Regions from separate parts of the Rossellomorea sp. RS05 genome, predicted to be linked through region 2. Evidence: riboswitches for the same ligand, from Rfam matches in the RefSeq annotation. Region 2 holds a riboswitch; each other region holds the start of a gene.
What was found. Region 2 has a riboswitch for S-adenosylmethionine ahead of mtnK (S-methyl-5-thioribose kinase). Riboswitches for the same ligand answer to the same signal wherever they lie in the genome.

Region 1: it holds a riboswitch for S-adenosylmethionine, as region 2 does, so the genes downstream of both, ABJ225_RS12155 (M20 metallopeptidase family protein) here and mtnK (S-methyl-5-thioribose kinase) in region 2, are expected to answer to the same signal.
Region 3: it holds a riboswitch for S-adenosylmethionine, as region 2 does, so the genes downstream of both, ABJ225_RS19825 (Na+/H+ antiporter NhaC family protein) here and mtnK (S-methyl-5-thioribose kinase) in region 2, are expected to answer to the same signal.
Region 4: it holds a riboswitch for S-adenosylmethionine, as region 2 does, so the genes downstream of both, ABJ225_RS04575 (DUF2292 domain-containing protein) here and mtnK (S-methyl-5-thioribose kinase) in region 2, are expected to answer to the same signal.

The regions. Positions count from the first base shown of each region.
Region 1 is NZ_JBDKWY010000004.1:61,283-64,479, forward strand. It holds gene ABJ225_RS12145 (2-thiouracil desulfurase family protein) at 121-579, shown strand; gene ABJ225_RS12150 (DUF2785 domain-containing protein) at 756-1,595, shown strand; SAM riboswitch class I at 1,607-1,704, shown strand; gene ABJ225_RS12155 (M20 metallopeptidase family protein) at 1,762-2,928, shown strand; gene ABJ225_RS12160 (hypothetical protein) at 2,956-3,197, shown strand, end outside.
Region 2 is NZ_JBDKWY010000001.1:276,350-279,546, forward strand. It holds gene mtnA (S-methyl-5-thioribose-1-phosphate isomerase) at 1-585, opposite strand, end outside; gene mtnK (S-methyl-5-thioribose kinase) at 604-1,782, opposite strand; SAM riboswitch class I at 1,881-2,028, opposite strand; gene ABJ225_RS01495 (carbon-nitrogen family hydrolase) at 2,140-2,937, opposite strand; gene ABJ225_RS01500 (pyridoxal phosphate-dependent aminotransferase) at 3,040-3,197, shown strand, end outside.
Region 3 is NZ_JBDKWY010000010.1:86,395-89,591, forward strand. It holds gene ABJ225_RS19820 ((S)-benzoin forming benzil reductase) at 1-326, shown strand, start outside; gene ABJ225_RS19825 (Na+/H+ antiporter NhaC family protein) at 385-1,701, opposite strand; SAM riboswitch class I at 1,789-1,896, opposite strand; gene ABJ225_RS19830 (hypothetical protein) at 2,114-2,716, shown strand; gene ABJ225_RS19835 (DUF2187 family protein) at 2,844-3,116, shown strand.
Region 4 is NZ_JBDKWY010000001.1:886,732-889,928, reverse strand. It holds gene ilvA (threonine ammonia-lyase IlvA) at 1-338, shown strand, start outside; gene ABJ225_RS04580 (SDR family oxidoreductase) at 597-1,301, shown strand; SAM riboswitch class I at 1,575-1,679, shown strand; gene ABJ225_RS04575 (DUF2292 domain-containing protein) at 1,796-1,909, shown strand; gene ABJ225_RS04570 (phosphoadenylyl-sulfate reductase) at 2,009-2,707, shown strand; gene ABJ225_RS04565 (inorganic phosphate transporter) at 2,721-3,197, shown strand, end outside.

The DNA of each region.
Region 1 (3,197 bases), on a different contig from region 2:
TTCTGCAATCATCATGAGACATTATTACTGATATTGGCAAAAGTTTTATTTCTGTTGTACAAAGGTTGAAAATTTGAAATAATAAGAATTGAATAGTTGTTCATGAGGAGGCGCATCGTCATGCTGGTGGTAAGCGCATGTCTTGCAGGCATGAAGGTACGATACAACGGAACTGACTGCCTTGAAGAAGTGATTGGAGATATGGTGAGGTCGGGAAAGGCGGTCACGGTATGCCCTGAGATTCTGGGTGGATTCCAAACCCCGCGTGAGCCTGCCGAGATCCAGGGCGGTACGGGTGAGGATGTGCTCGACGGAACGGCTCGCGTGCTGGACCGTTCAGGAGCGGATGTGACGGATCAATATGTAGCCGGTGCTGCTGAGACTCTCGCCATCTGCCGGAAGATGGGGGCGACGGACATCGTCTTGAAGGAAAACAGTCCTTCCTGTGGCAGCTCCATAATCTACAATGGGGATTTTTCCGGAGAGAAGATCCCGGGGGAAGGTGTGACAACCGCACTCTTGAGAAGACATGGAATCAAGGTTCGGTCGGAAGAGGATGCTGTGAATGAATTTGTGTAAATTTACCATCGTTCTGCTAAACACCTGTGCTGATTAGCCGATGAATAATAGTAATGGCACATACAGACGCGGAACAGTTTCAACGGAACATGTCCTGGGTATTGTATGGAAAGAAAAGTAGAGATAGAGAACAGTCCTTCGACTGCAATACGATCACAAAGGGGCAAGAGAATCGAATGAGCGATGTAACAGGTCAAACCTTCTTACCTGAAGCAGAATTAAAGTCACTCCTGCAGCAAGGGGATGTCGAAGAAGGGAAACAACTGGACGTACTCCTGGCCATGGTGGAGCATATCGGGACGCCGGATCCCGTACTCCGAGACAAATTGATTTACACCACCTTTTACCGATTGATCATTGAGGAAGACAGACTCCATACCGAAGTCCTGAAGGATCTCCTCGACCTTTCCATGGATCATCTTCTTATGAAGGGGATCGGTGAGGAAGGGACGGATTCCGTCTTCACGCGCGCCTTCACGACCCTCCTCATGGCACTCGTCCTTGGACGGGACAAAGAGGCCGATTTCCTATCAGAGGATAAGATTCAGGAAGCAGCCGATATCACGGTGGAATATCTGGAGCAGGAACAGGACGTGCGAGGCTTCGTCGAGGAAAAGGGATGGGCACACAGTGTCGCCCACGCAGCCGACATGGTGGATGAGCTCGTGCTGAACCCGAAAGTGGATCAGGATATGTTCCCGGTTCTGCTGAAAGCACTATGGGAAAAGGTGTTGGTGTCCCACCATGCCTATATCCATGATGAAGATGAGCGACTCCTCGTCCCGATCCTCCAGATGATCTGGCAGGGGATGGATGAGGGGGAAGTCATAACGCTGGTGGAAAAACTTCCTGAGATGCTTGAGAAGCAGAAAGCCGAACTTGAGGAAGAGGCCTACTGGACCCTGTTTTTCAATGTGAAGACCTTCTCAAAAACGTTCTATATGAAACTGGAAGACTACCCGACCCTTTCAAAGCTGAGGGATGCGATCGACCGGGTCTTGAAAGAACTCAACTGAATAGTGCAATGCTCTTATGAAGAGAGGCGGAGGGACTGGCCCCATGAAGCCTCGGCAACCGGATCCACGGTGCCAAATCCAGCAGACCGCTGCGTCTGAACGATAAGAGGCTGATGAAAGAGGCCTCTTGGAGAGGTCTTTTTTTATGAAGAGAAGGAGGAAGAGCATGACGAGACAAGAGATGTATACAGAACTTGAAGGAAACTTTGAAGAAACCCGAAGCTGGAGGCGGCATCTCCACGAGAATCCCGAGCTTTCCTTCAAGGAAACCGAAACCGCTCGCTTCATCGAAAGAAAGCTGCGTGAGTTCGGGCTTGAGGTGAAGACCGGAATCGGCGGCAACGGCATCACCGGCACGCTCCGCGGGGCGAAGCCGGGCAAGACGATCGCCTTCCGGGCCGACTTCGATGCCTTGCCGATCACGGATGAAAAAGACGCACCGTACAAATCCAAGAATCCCGGCGTGATGCACGCATGTGGCCATGACGGGCATACGTCCGCCCTTTTGTCTGTTGCCAAGGTGCTGAGTCAATATGGACAAGACATCAACGGCACACTCATCTTCCTCTTCCAGCCGGCAGAAGAAACACCGCCGGGCGGAGCCAAATTCATGATCGAAGAAGGCGTGCTTGAAGGAGTGGACCATGTATTCGGAGCCCATCTTGCATCGGATTTGCCACTTGGGTCTTACGGCGTCGGAGAAGGCTTCCGCATGGCAGCCGTCGATAAATTCGCCATCCACATCAATGGCCTCGGCGGTCACGGCGCAAGGCCGCACACGACGATCGATCCACTCGTGATCGGCACGACCGTCGTCAACGCCCTCCAGCAGATCGTGAGCAGGAAGGTCGATCCCCTGAAATCCGCCGTCGTCACCATCGGCATTTTCAAAGCCGGCACCGCCTTCAACGTGATCCCCGACAACGTCACCATCGAAGGCACAGTGCGTACATTCGAAGGCGAAGTGCGCGACCAGGTCCAGGAAGAGATCCATTCGATTGTCGCCGGCATCACATCCGGATTCAAGGCGACGCACAGCATCGACTATCTGCGTGGCTACCCGGCCCTCTATAACCATCCGGAGGAAACGGAAATTGCCCGTCGCCTCTTCGCTGATCTTGGACCTGTGGCCGAGTCCGAGCCGACCATGGGCGCTGAAGACTTCGCCTATTACCTTCAGGAAAAGCCCGGTACCTTCTTCCGAGTCGGATCTCGGACCGATGACCTGGCAACCCAGTACTCCCATCACCACCCGCGCTTCGACATCGACGAACGCGCACTCGTTCACACGGGCAAAGCCTTCATCAAACTGGCCGAGCACTACGTTTTTTAACTTAACAGAAGAATAGGAGATACATAGATGACAACCTACAAAATCACGATGATGGACGCCTACGCCATCGAATCCCTCCGCGAAAAAGGCATCACCAACGAGATACTGCTTGAGGCCGCAGCAAGTGGAGATACAACGCGACTGTTGGAAGCCGATCCAGAAGGGAACTTCGATGCTTTGCTGAAACTCGCCGAGGATCGGGACGCGTTGGAGAGCATCCTGAATGATGGCTACCAGATCAAATTCGTCACTTACAACGGCCTTCGCAA
Region 2 (3,197 bases):
TCTGGTTTCGCAGGCGAACACCTGAAAATTCCGGTCTTTTTCACGTCCAATATGGAACGGTGCCAAGGCAGTTCCATATTTACTTGTAGCGATGGATCCCGCATTGCAGATGGTCATGACCCTATGTGCATCGTGAAGGAGTTCTAGGCCATTCTCCCCGATCCTCCGGCACATATCCTCATCCTCTGCATGGATCTGTATCGCTGTATGGAGAAGGTCGGTCTTGGCTTCATTGACCGTTGCTGCCTGATACAGTTCACGCTCGAGACGCTCGAGGGCCCATGAAAGATTTACCGCCGTCGGACGGGAAGAGAGGAGATGCGCCTTATCCTTCTTGAACAATGTCTTGAACTCTTCAAGGGACTCCGTTTCATATCCTCCTGCTGCCTGGGCGAGGCCATATGCAGCCGTGATGCCGATGGCAGGCGCTCCCCTTACCTTAAGGGTGATGATGGCATCGTAGTAATCCTTTATGGTATAGAGATGGACATATTCCACTGCCCCGGGAAGTTTTTGCTGGTCCAGTATGACCAGGTGGTCTTCATGCCACTCCAATGAAGTAGGTATGGTAAGTTGTGGTGTCATGGGTTTAAGAAAGCTCCTTTAAATAAGTTTATCGAGTAGATCCTGGATTGAACGAATGCGTTGGCGCTCAAGGATACATTCCCTTCCGAGGGCAAGGCACGTCTTTTTATACAAGATCCGTTTTTCTTCGTCCTGGACCGAGTCAAGATCCTCCACGTGAGCAAGACCGATCGTCCTTCGGATCAGTTCGCAACCGAGGAAACCGATTGTATCTGCAAAGCTTTTTTCTAGAACATACTCAAGGTATCCATCAATTTTGGTGTAGGCATCTTCACTTTGATCCCAGAATTGCGAGAAGGTGGACTCAAATACGTTCCAAGTGGTTTCAATATGACGAAGGATCTCTTCCTTCTTTGGCTTTTCTTCGCGGACCACAGCCTGGAAAATGAGATTTGCCAGGAACTGTCCGATATCAAAACCGATAGGACCGTAAAAGGCAAACTCCGGATCAATGACCTTAGTTTCCTCTTTGCCTGCAAAGATGCTTCCGGTATGCAGATCACCGTGGAGAAGGGCTTCCCCCTCGGTCAAAAAGGATCTTTTCAGTTTAGCGACTTCCAGTTTCAGGGGCAGGTCGTCCCAAAGATTCCGGACCTCTTCTTCAAGGGCTTGTTCAAATTCATTCGTTTCACTATTGAAGAACGGGTCGGTAAAGACAAGATCCTCAGTAATCTTGCATAATTCGGGATTCGAAAACTCTTTGACATATCCCTTTTTCTTGAAAGGATGAAGAGCATAGTCGGATGTGAAGAACAGTGTTGCCCCGAGAAATTCCCCGATGTCCTTCGAAAGGGAGGGATAGATTCCTCCTTTGTTGAGGCCTTTTCTGGCGATTTCAAGATGGCTCAAATCTTCCATGACTGTAATCGCAAGCTCTTCATCGGAATGATAGATCTCAGGGACAAGACGCTCAGCAAGGGAACGCTGGAGAGTCAGGGCCCGGGCTTCGATCCTCGCGCGGTCAAGGGTCAACGGCCAGCTTTCGCCTACGACTTTTGCATAAGGAAGTGCTTGTTTGATAATGATGCTTTTTCCGCTTTCGCTGCTTACAATGCGGAAAACGTAATTGAGATTGCCGTCTCCGATCTCTTCACAGGTCAGATTTTCCGATGCATCAAACAGGGAAAGGTCTTTGGCAAGGTTTATAGCAGATTCGATCGTCAGGGAACGATACTGTTTCAATTGGGTGATGGCCATGGGGGGTTCCTCCTTAAAATAGTTTGCAGGAGGCTTTTCTTGTGGAATGAGAAAAGCCTCTTCCAGTTGTGAAAGAGGCTTGAAGAATACTTCGTCGCCTCTTATCTCTCAGAATGGAATCATTCTGTTGGAATTAGCACCGTGCCCTGGTCAGGCGCATCGAATCTGCGCCCCGTCTTTCAACGGTATTACGGTCGGTTGCTGGGCTTCATAGGGCCAAATCCCTCAGCCAGCTCTTGATAAGAGTTGCATATTTAATTTGTTCAGAAAATTACCATTTGATTGACATCATACCACCTTGCGTTTTTTAGTGTCAATGCTTTTTTTGAAAAGATATCCTGATCGATTTTCGCCTCGTCAACGGTAAAAGTCTGGGAGACGGTCGTCGAATATCGGGATTTGCTTCCTTACTTCATCGACGGTATCGAGATTGACAACGGCTGTCACAAGTTCTTCGTGGAGGTAGCCTTCAGCAAGGATCTCTCCCCACGGGTCGATGATCAGGGATGATCCTCCGAACGTATTGTCCGGATCAGAGCCGACGCGGTTGCATGCAGCAACATAACATTGATTTTCAATGGCACGTGCACGGAGGAGGACTTTCCAGTGGTCGATCCGCTGTTCAGGCCATTCTGCACTGACGAACAGGATCTTTGCTCCGGAGAGAACATGCTTACGCACCCATTCAGGGAAACGGATGTCATAGCAGATGAGGCCGGCCATCTGCTCGCCGGAAAGCGTGAATAGACCGTCCTCTTTTCCCGGCAGGAGGTAGTGATGTTCGTCCATCAGTTTGAACAGGTGAAGCTTTGAATACCCTTTGACGAAGTTTCCTTTGGAATCGATCACGATCAAGCGATTATCGATTCCCGACTCCGTTTTATTTGCAACGGATCCCCCTATCACGTTTATCCCATACTGTTTTGCAAAACGGGATAGGAAGGCAATGGTCTTTTCACTGTTTTCATCAGCGATTCCCTCTATCCTCTTAAGGTCATATCCTGTTGTCCAAAGCTCAGGGAAGACAAGGATATCGCATTGTTCGCTTTCTGCTTGTTGAAACCATCTTTCTGCTTGTGCGTAGTTGGATTTTGGATCTCCAAACCGGATGTCCATTTGCGCGAGCCCGATCTTCATATGATCAGCACCTTTCATTGGGAATTGTAAGATTTTACTTTACATTCGTTATTTTCCGTTATATCATTTGTAGCTAGAATTTGAAAGTGAAGAATATTTGAACATTCAGAAGGTGAAGAGATGAAAACATTCCCATATGCGGATCGCCTCGATTCGCTGCCAAAGCAATTTTTCGCTGAATTGACAGCCAACGTTCAGCGTGTCATTAATGAAGGACACGATGTCATTAACCTTGGGCAGGGTAACCCTGATAGGCCCACACCTGAACATATTGTAGA
Region 3 (3,197 bases), on a different contig from region 2:
GTAGCCGGCCAGTGTATGGGTGGAGTACATACTGCTCCACCAAGGCAGGACTTAATATGCTGACAGAAACCGTGAGCCTGGAGCTATCGACTTCAGGACATGATCATAAGGTTATTTCCTTCAGCCCGGGTGTCATGGATACAAATATGCAGGGAGAAATCCGTTCCTCCTCACAGGAAGCTTTTGTTGAAGTAGAGAAGTTCAAACGCTACAAGGAAGAGGGGACGCTCCGCTCGGCAAAAACGGTGGCAGAAGCCATTGTAGGTTTATTAATGGATGGAGAGATAGACAGCGGGAAGCTCTACCATATTAATGATTTGGTATGAACAAGAAGAAGCCCCGGTGCTCCTTGGTGATCCAAGGGCATCGGGGCTTCTTGTTTTATTACGATCTTACAGGCTCTGTTGTATGAGTCTTTTTACGGGTGAAGCGCGGCAATGCAAACTTAATGGCAATTAGTCCGCAAATGGCTGTCAATACCGGGTAGAACGAGTAAGGCAAGACACTGAGCGGAGAGATTTTCGCCGTCTCGGCTACCAGAAGGATCTGTGCTCCGTAAGGGATGAGACCTTGAATGGAACAAGAAAAGATATCCAGGACACTGGCCGTTTTGCGATTATCGACTTTGTACTCATCACTGATGGATTTAGCCAATGGCCCAGCGATGATGATTGATATCGTATTATTTGCTGTACAAAGATTTGTTGATGCGACAAGACCGGCTGTCGCGTACTGCGCACCCTTCGGTGAGCGAATCTTCCTGGTTGCAAAATACAGAAGTGCTTGGATTCCGCCGTTGTGACGGATCAACTCGACGACCCCACCGATGAAGATGGAGAGAAAGGCGATTTCACCCATGCCAAGCATACCGTCGGCAACAGCACCGAAGTATTCTGACGGTGCGAAACTGCCATCGATGAAGCCGATGATTCCAGAAAGAACGATTCCTCCAAGCAATACGGCAAATACGTTTAAGCCGATCAAAGCTGTAATGAGGACGACGATATACGGAAGGATCTTGATCCATTCATAGTTACCTGCATTGACGGATGATTGTTGCCCCAAAGTGATAAAGAACAAGATGATCAGCGTGATGATACAGGCTGGAAGTACGATGGAAAAATTGACCTTGAACTTGTCTTTCATTTCGGTTTTCTGTGTACGGACAGCGGCAATCGTTGTATCAGAGATAAAGGATAAATTATCCCCGAACATAGATCCGCCAACTACGGTTGCCATGGCAAGAGGCATGGAGATGTCGGTTCCGTTACTGATCCCGACGCCGATCGGGGCAAGAGCCGCAATCGTTCCCATTGATGTTCCCATTGAGATGGATATAAAGGCTGCGATGACGAATAGGCCCACAATCAACAGGTTACCAGGCAGGACGGATAGAGCCAGGTTGACCGTAGCGTCCACAGCCCCCATCTTATCGGCAACGCCCGAGAAAGCACCTGCAAGAAGGAAGATGAAGACCATGATCATAATGTCCAGGTGGCCGGCTCCCTTCGCAAAACGTTCGACTTTTACATTCAGACTGTCCTTCCGGTTCATGGCCAGCGCCACGACAGCAGCGATGATGATTGCGACGAGTACTGGGAAGGAATAGAAGTCCCCTGAAATAATCCCTACTCCGAGGAACAAGGCAACGAATATGAGTAATGGTAATAATGCCAGTAGATTCCCTTTTTCCTGATTCATGTTGTGCACTCCTTTTAGATGATTTGTTGCGCGTAAAATAAAAAACCTCTTCAAATAAGAAGAGGTTTCCATGAAAACGAAACACCCTTCTTATCTTTCAAGCCGGTGGCTTGCTGGATGTGGCACAGCACTCGTTGGGACGAGTCCGCTGCCGAGACATCAAAGGGCCAGTCCCTCCGTCTCTCTGGATAAGAAGATTTTACGTTATGCAGTTATGATTAAGATACTTACATACTTTAATGGGTTTCATCTTAAATGTCAAACGGGAAATTTTTCATCCGCATTAAGCAAACGCATTCATATTTTGAAGATGAACACAGTTAGTATTGTAACTGGAATAAATCAGATGATATAATCAGTTAATGGAAAAATAAGGGGTTCAGAGCCCTCAGCACACAGAAGAGGTGACCGTATGAAGAAGCGATATTGGCTGCTGGCATTGAGTATGTGTCTGTTACTGGTGGGGTGTTCTCAAGGGAAGGGAAATGGTTCATCGAAGTTGACGCTGGAACCGTATGACCTGAGTGATAAGGAAGAAAAGGTGGTTGCCGTTACAGGGAGAGACTCCATGTTCTTCTTTACCCTGGATGGAACCCTAGCAAAGGATATGGATATTGAAAGGACCATGGAAGTGTATGAAAAAGGGAAGCTCGTAAGCGATGAGCCGTTCCAATACGGCGAAGAAGCGAAAAAGTATAAACACTCCCTGAACTCCTTCGGCATGGAAAGCTCGGAAAAGGATCTGAAGATCTTTCATGGGAGCGAAGGTACCTTCCTTACAATGGACGAAGACCCCATACCTGAAGAAAGTGGAAGCAGTGCATCCTCCTTGTTAACAGAAAAAGTGGAGCTCAAGAAAGATAAGCCCGTCTATATCTACGGAATGGCCACTTCTAAAATCGGCGGGGATCCCGCAAGTATTGGATTGGAAGATGGGAAACCTGTCGGTGGCTTCAAAAAATCCGACAAGGCCTATATCTATAAAATCACCCTGGTGGACCGTAAATCTGAATAATTTTCAGAATAAAGATTATTTTATTAGAATAATAGGTTTTAAATCTTTTGACTGGTGGTACAAGAAAGGTATATATCACATATAGGATTCGAGCGTTAACAACTTTCATGTAAAAGGGGAGTCTATTATGGATAATACCTTCGTCTACTCAAAAGAATATGCCAACCTTGGCGACATTATAGAATTCAAAAGGAAAAAGCACGTCCTGCAAGGCGTCGTGACGACCCTAAGGGAGAACACGGTCATTGTGCGCATGGATAAGGAATCAGCGATGAAGCTGGACCTTCCCGATGATCAAACCGTGGTTGCCCATAAGAACTATGCCGTCATCGAGCGAGCTGAAAATGGCACGAATCCGGTCTTCGTCTACGATGGATGGAACAGTGCATTGAAGGCGTAAATAGTATACAAGAAAAATCCCCCGGCGCTAAATTGAGCGTCCGGGGGATTTTTTTGAGTTGTTCAAGTGATAAGGTGAAGC
Region 4 (3,197 bases), 610 kb from region 2:
TATGTGTCGTGAGCGGCGGCAATAATGACATCGGCAGAATGCAGGAAATCAAGGAACGATCGATGATCTTTGAAGGATTGCAGCATTATTTCATCGTTCATTTCCCCCAAAGGGCCGGAGCCCTCAGGGAATTCCTCGATGAGGTGCTTGGACCTCATGACGACATCAACCGCTTTGAGTATACGAAGAAAAACAACAAAGAGAGCGGACCCGCACTCGTTGGAATCGAACTCAAGCATAGGGAAGATTACCCCGGACTACTTGACCGGATGAATCAAAAAGGATTTGCGTATCAATGTGTCAATCAGGATAAGACGCTGTTTCAATTATTGGTGTGACAACAGGATCCCGGAAAGCCCAACGGCCGTCCGGGATTCTGTTGTATCTGTATATACGCAGTGAAAGATGATTACGTGATCCTGGCGCTCACTCAACACAAATACGCTCATCCGTAAGGGAGATGCAGGAACATTCCATAATATGCCGAATTGATACGTAGAGTGGTTGCAGTCGAGTGCAGCCCACTGAATGAACAACCATTCACAAAAGGAGTGAGCAGAACGTGACCAATATAAAAAGGGTGGCCATCGTCACCGGTGGAGCTAAAGGAATCGGAAAGGCTTGCACAGGAAGGATATCAGGTTGCAGTACTGGACACGGATGACGCAGCCCCTCGATTGATGGGGGAAGACGCACGAGGGGGTGGACCACTTCTGAGAGTCACGGATATTTCCAAATCGGATGATGTAAAGGGAGCCGTGGCGGAAATTGTTGGATTCTTCGGACGGATTGACATCCTCGTGAACAATGCAGGCGTGATCAGGGAAAATCTTCTTTATAAAATGTCCGATGGGGATTGGGATACGGTCATGGACGTCCATCTGAAAGGAGCGTTCCTCATGACGAGGGAGGTCCAAACCTTCATGGTCCAGCAAAAGTACGGGAGGATCATCAATGTATCCTCCACATCTGCATTGGGGAACCGTGGACAGGCGAATTATTCCACTGCCAAAGCTGGCCTTCAGGGGTTGACGAAGACGCTTGCCAGCGAGCTCGGTCCTTACGGGATCACCGCAAACGCCGTGGCACCAGGATTCATTGAGACCGATATGACGCGCCAGACCGCCGAGCGTATGGGTGTTCCGTTTGACGAATTGGTCAGCATGAGTATCAGTCAAATACCGGCCAGGCGAAGCGGTCAGCCTGAAGATATCGCCAACGCCGTTGCCTTTTTTGCAGATGAACGCTCATCATACGTGAACGGTCAGATCCTGTACATTTCCGGCGGGCCGGCTTCCTAATCAATTATCCAAGTATGAAAAATCGTGGCTGCCTGATCACGTTTTTTTTGTTTGCGGACACAGCCTACTATTGTTTGGATGAATGGAATCAAGAATTTGGATAGGCCCACAAATAAAAAATGGTGGTTGAATCGTATTTCTCTGAATACGTTGTGTTAAGGGCCTGGAAGAAATGAGTTTGTGAAAAATAGTTCAAATTCATTATTCCTATAAAAAAAGTCGGATTGACTTATCTCAATTATCTGTTATTATTTTAGTTATTCAAATGAATATAACTTATCCAGAGTGGTGGAGGGAACTGGCCCGATGAAACCCGGCAACCTACATAATGTAAGGTGCTAACTCCAGCAAAATGGGACTCATTTTGGAAGATAAGGTTCGATACCTGAACAGCTTTCCGAAATGGGGGGCTGTTTTTCCATGGACCCAGATGTTGTAAACGGGGGGGGAAGTCGATGAACAAGAAGGATAAGCAGGAAAATGAGGCGGAATGGATGGATACGATCAATTCCATGCTTGAAAACATGGACTTCGGTTCCATTACGATCGTGGTGCAAAACGGTAAAGTCATTCAATTAGAACGGAATGAAAAAGTACGAATCAAATAATCATGCTGACTAGAAAAACTAGAGGCATTCATCCGCAGGTTTTATTTGACTGCGCATGAATGTCTTTTTCTTTTGGGCATGAGGAAAGCGGTGATCAACGTGTTGACACACGAAAATTGGAAAGAACATGATCAGGACTTCGGGGTTGATCCCACCTACAAAGGGGCCCTGAACGTCTTGGAATGGGCATATGGGCATTATGGTGACAGGATTGTGTACGCATGCAGCTTCGGAATCGAGGGAATGGTCCTGATTGATCTCATCTCTAAGGTGAATCCCAGTGCAAACATCGTCTTCCTGGATACCGATGTCCACTTCAAGGAAACGTACGAGACAATCAAAAAAGTGGAAGAAAAGTATCCTTCCCTTCAAATTGAGATGAAAAAACCTGCGCTATCCCTCGAGGAACAAGCAGCACAATTTGGGGATCGGTTATGGGAAACGCAGCCGAATCAGTGCTGTCAGATCAGGAAGCTCGATCCGTTGAAGGAGGTGCTTTCAGGCGGGGATGCCTGGATTTCAGGGCTCAGGCGCGAGCAGTCCCCGACGCGGAAGGATACACAGTTCATCAATAAAGATGACAAGTTCAGTTCCATCAAGATCTGTCCATTGATCCATTGGACATGGAAGGATGTATGGAGATATGTCCATAAACAATCCCTTCCATATAATGTGTTGCATGATCAAGGCTACCCGAGCATCGGGTGCTCCCATTGTACATCCCCTGCTTATGATATGAATGATTTGAGATCAGGCAGATGGACAGGCAAAGGCAAGACGGAATGCGGGCTACACTAGGAGGGTAGACATGCTGGAAATCATCGCCATCATCATCAGTTTATTCTTTGCCATGAATATTGGGGCAAGCGGCGCGGCTGCCACAATGGGGGTGGCTTACGGATCGGGTGCCATCAAGAAAATGAAAGTAGCCCTTGTCATCTGCTCCATCGGGGTCCTTGCCGGTGCAGTCCTCGGAGGTGGTGAGGTAGTCAAAACCATCGGGTCGGGAATCATTCCATCAACCATCCTGACGTCCAAGTTAGTGATCATCATTCTTTTATCCGCTACTTGTTCCCTTTTCATTGCCAATCTGATGGGAATCCCGCTTTCGACAAGTGAGGTGACGGTCGGGGCTGTGGTGGGAGTAGGGGTAGCATATCAGGTTCTATTCATTAAATCCCTGCTGACCATCATGTTGTTTTGGGTGATTGTCCCGTTTACGGCGTTCATTCTTACATGGTTGCTTGCTAAAGGGCTATATGGGCTCGAAAAGCGGGGGTGGACATTC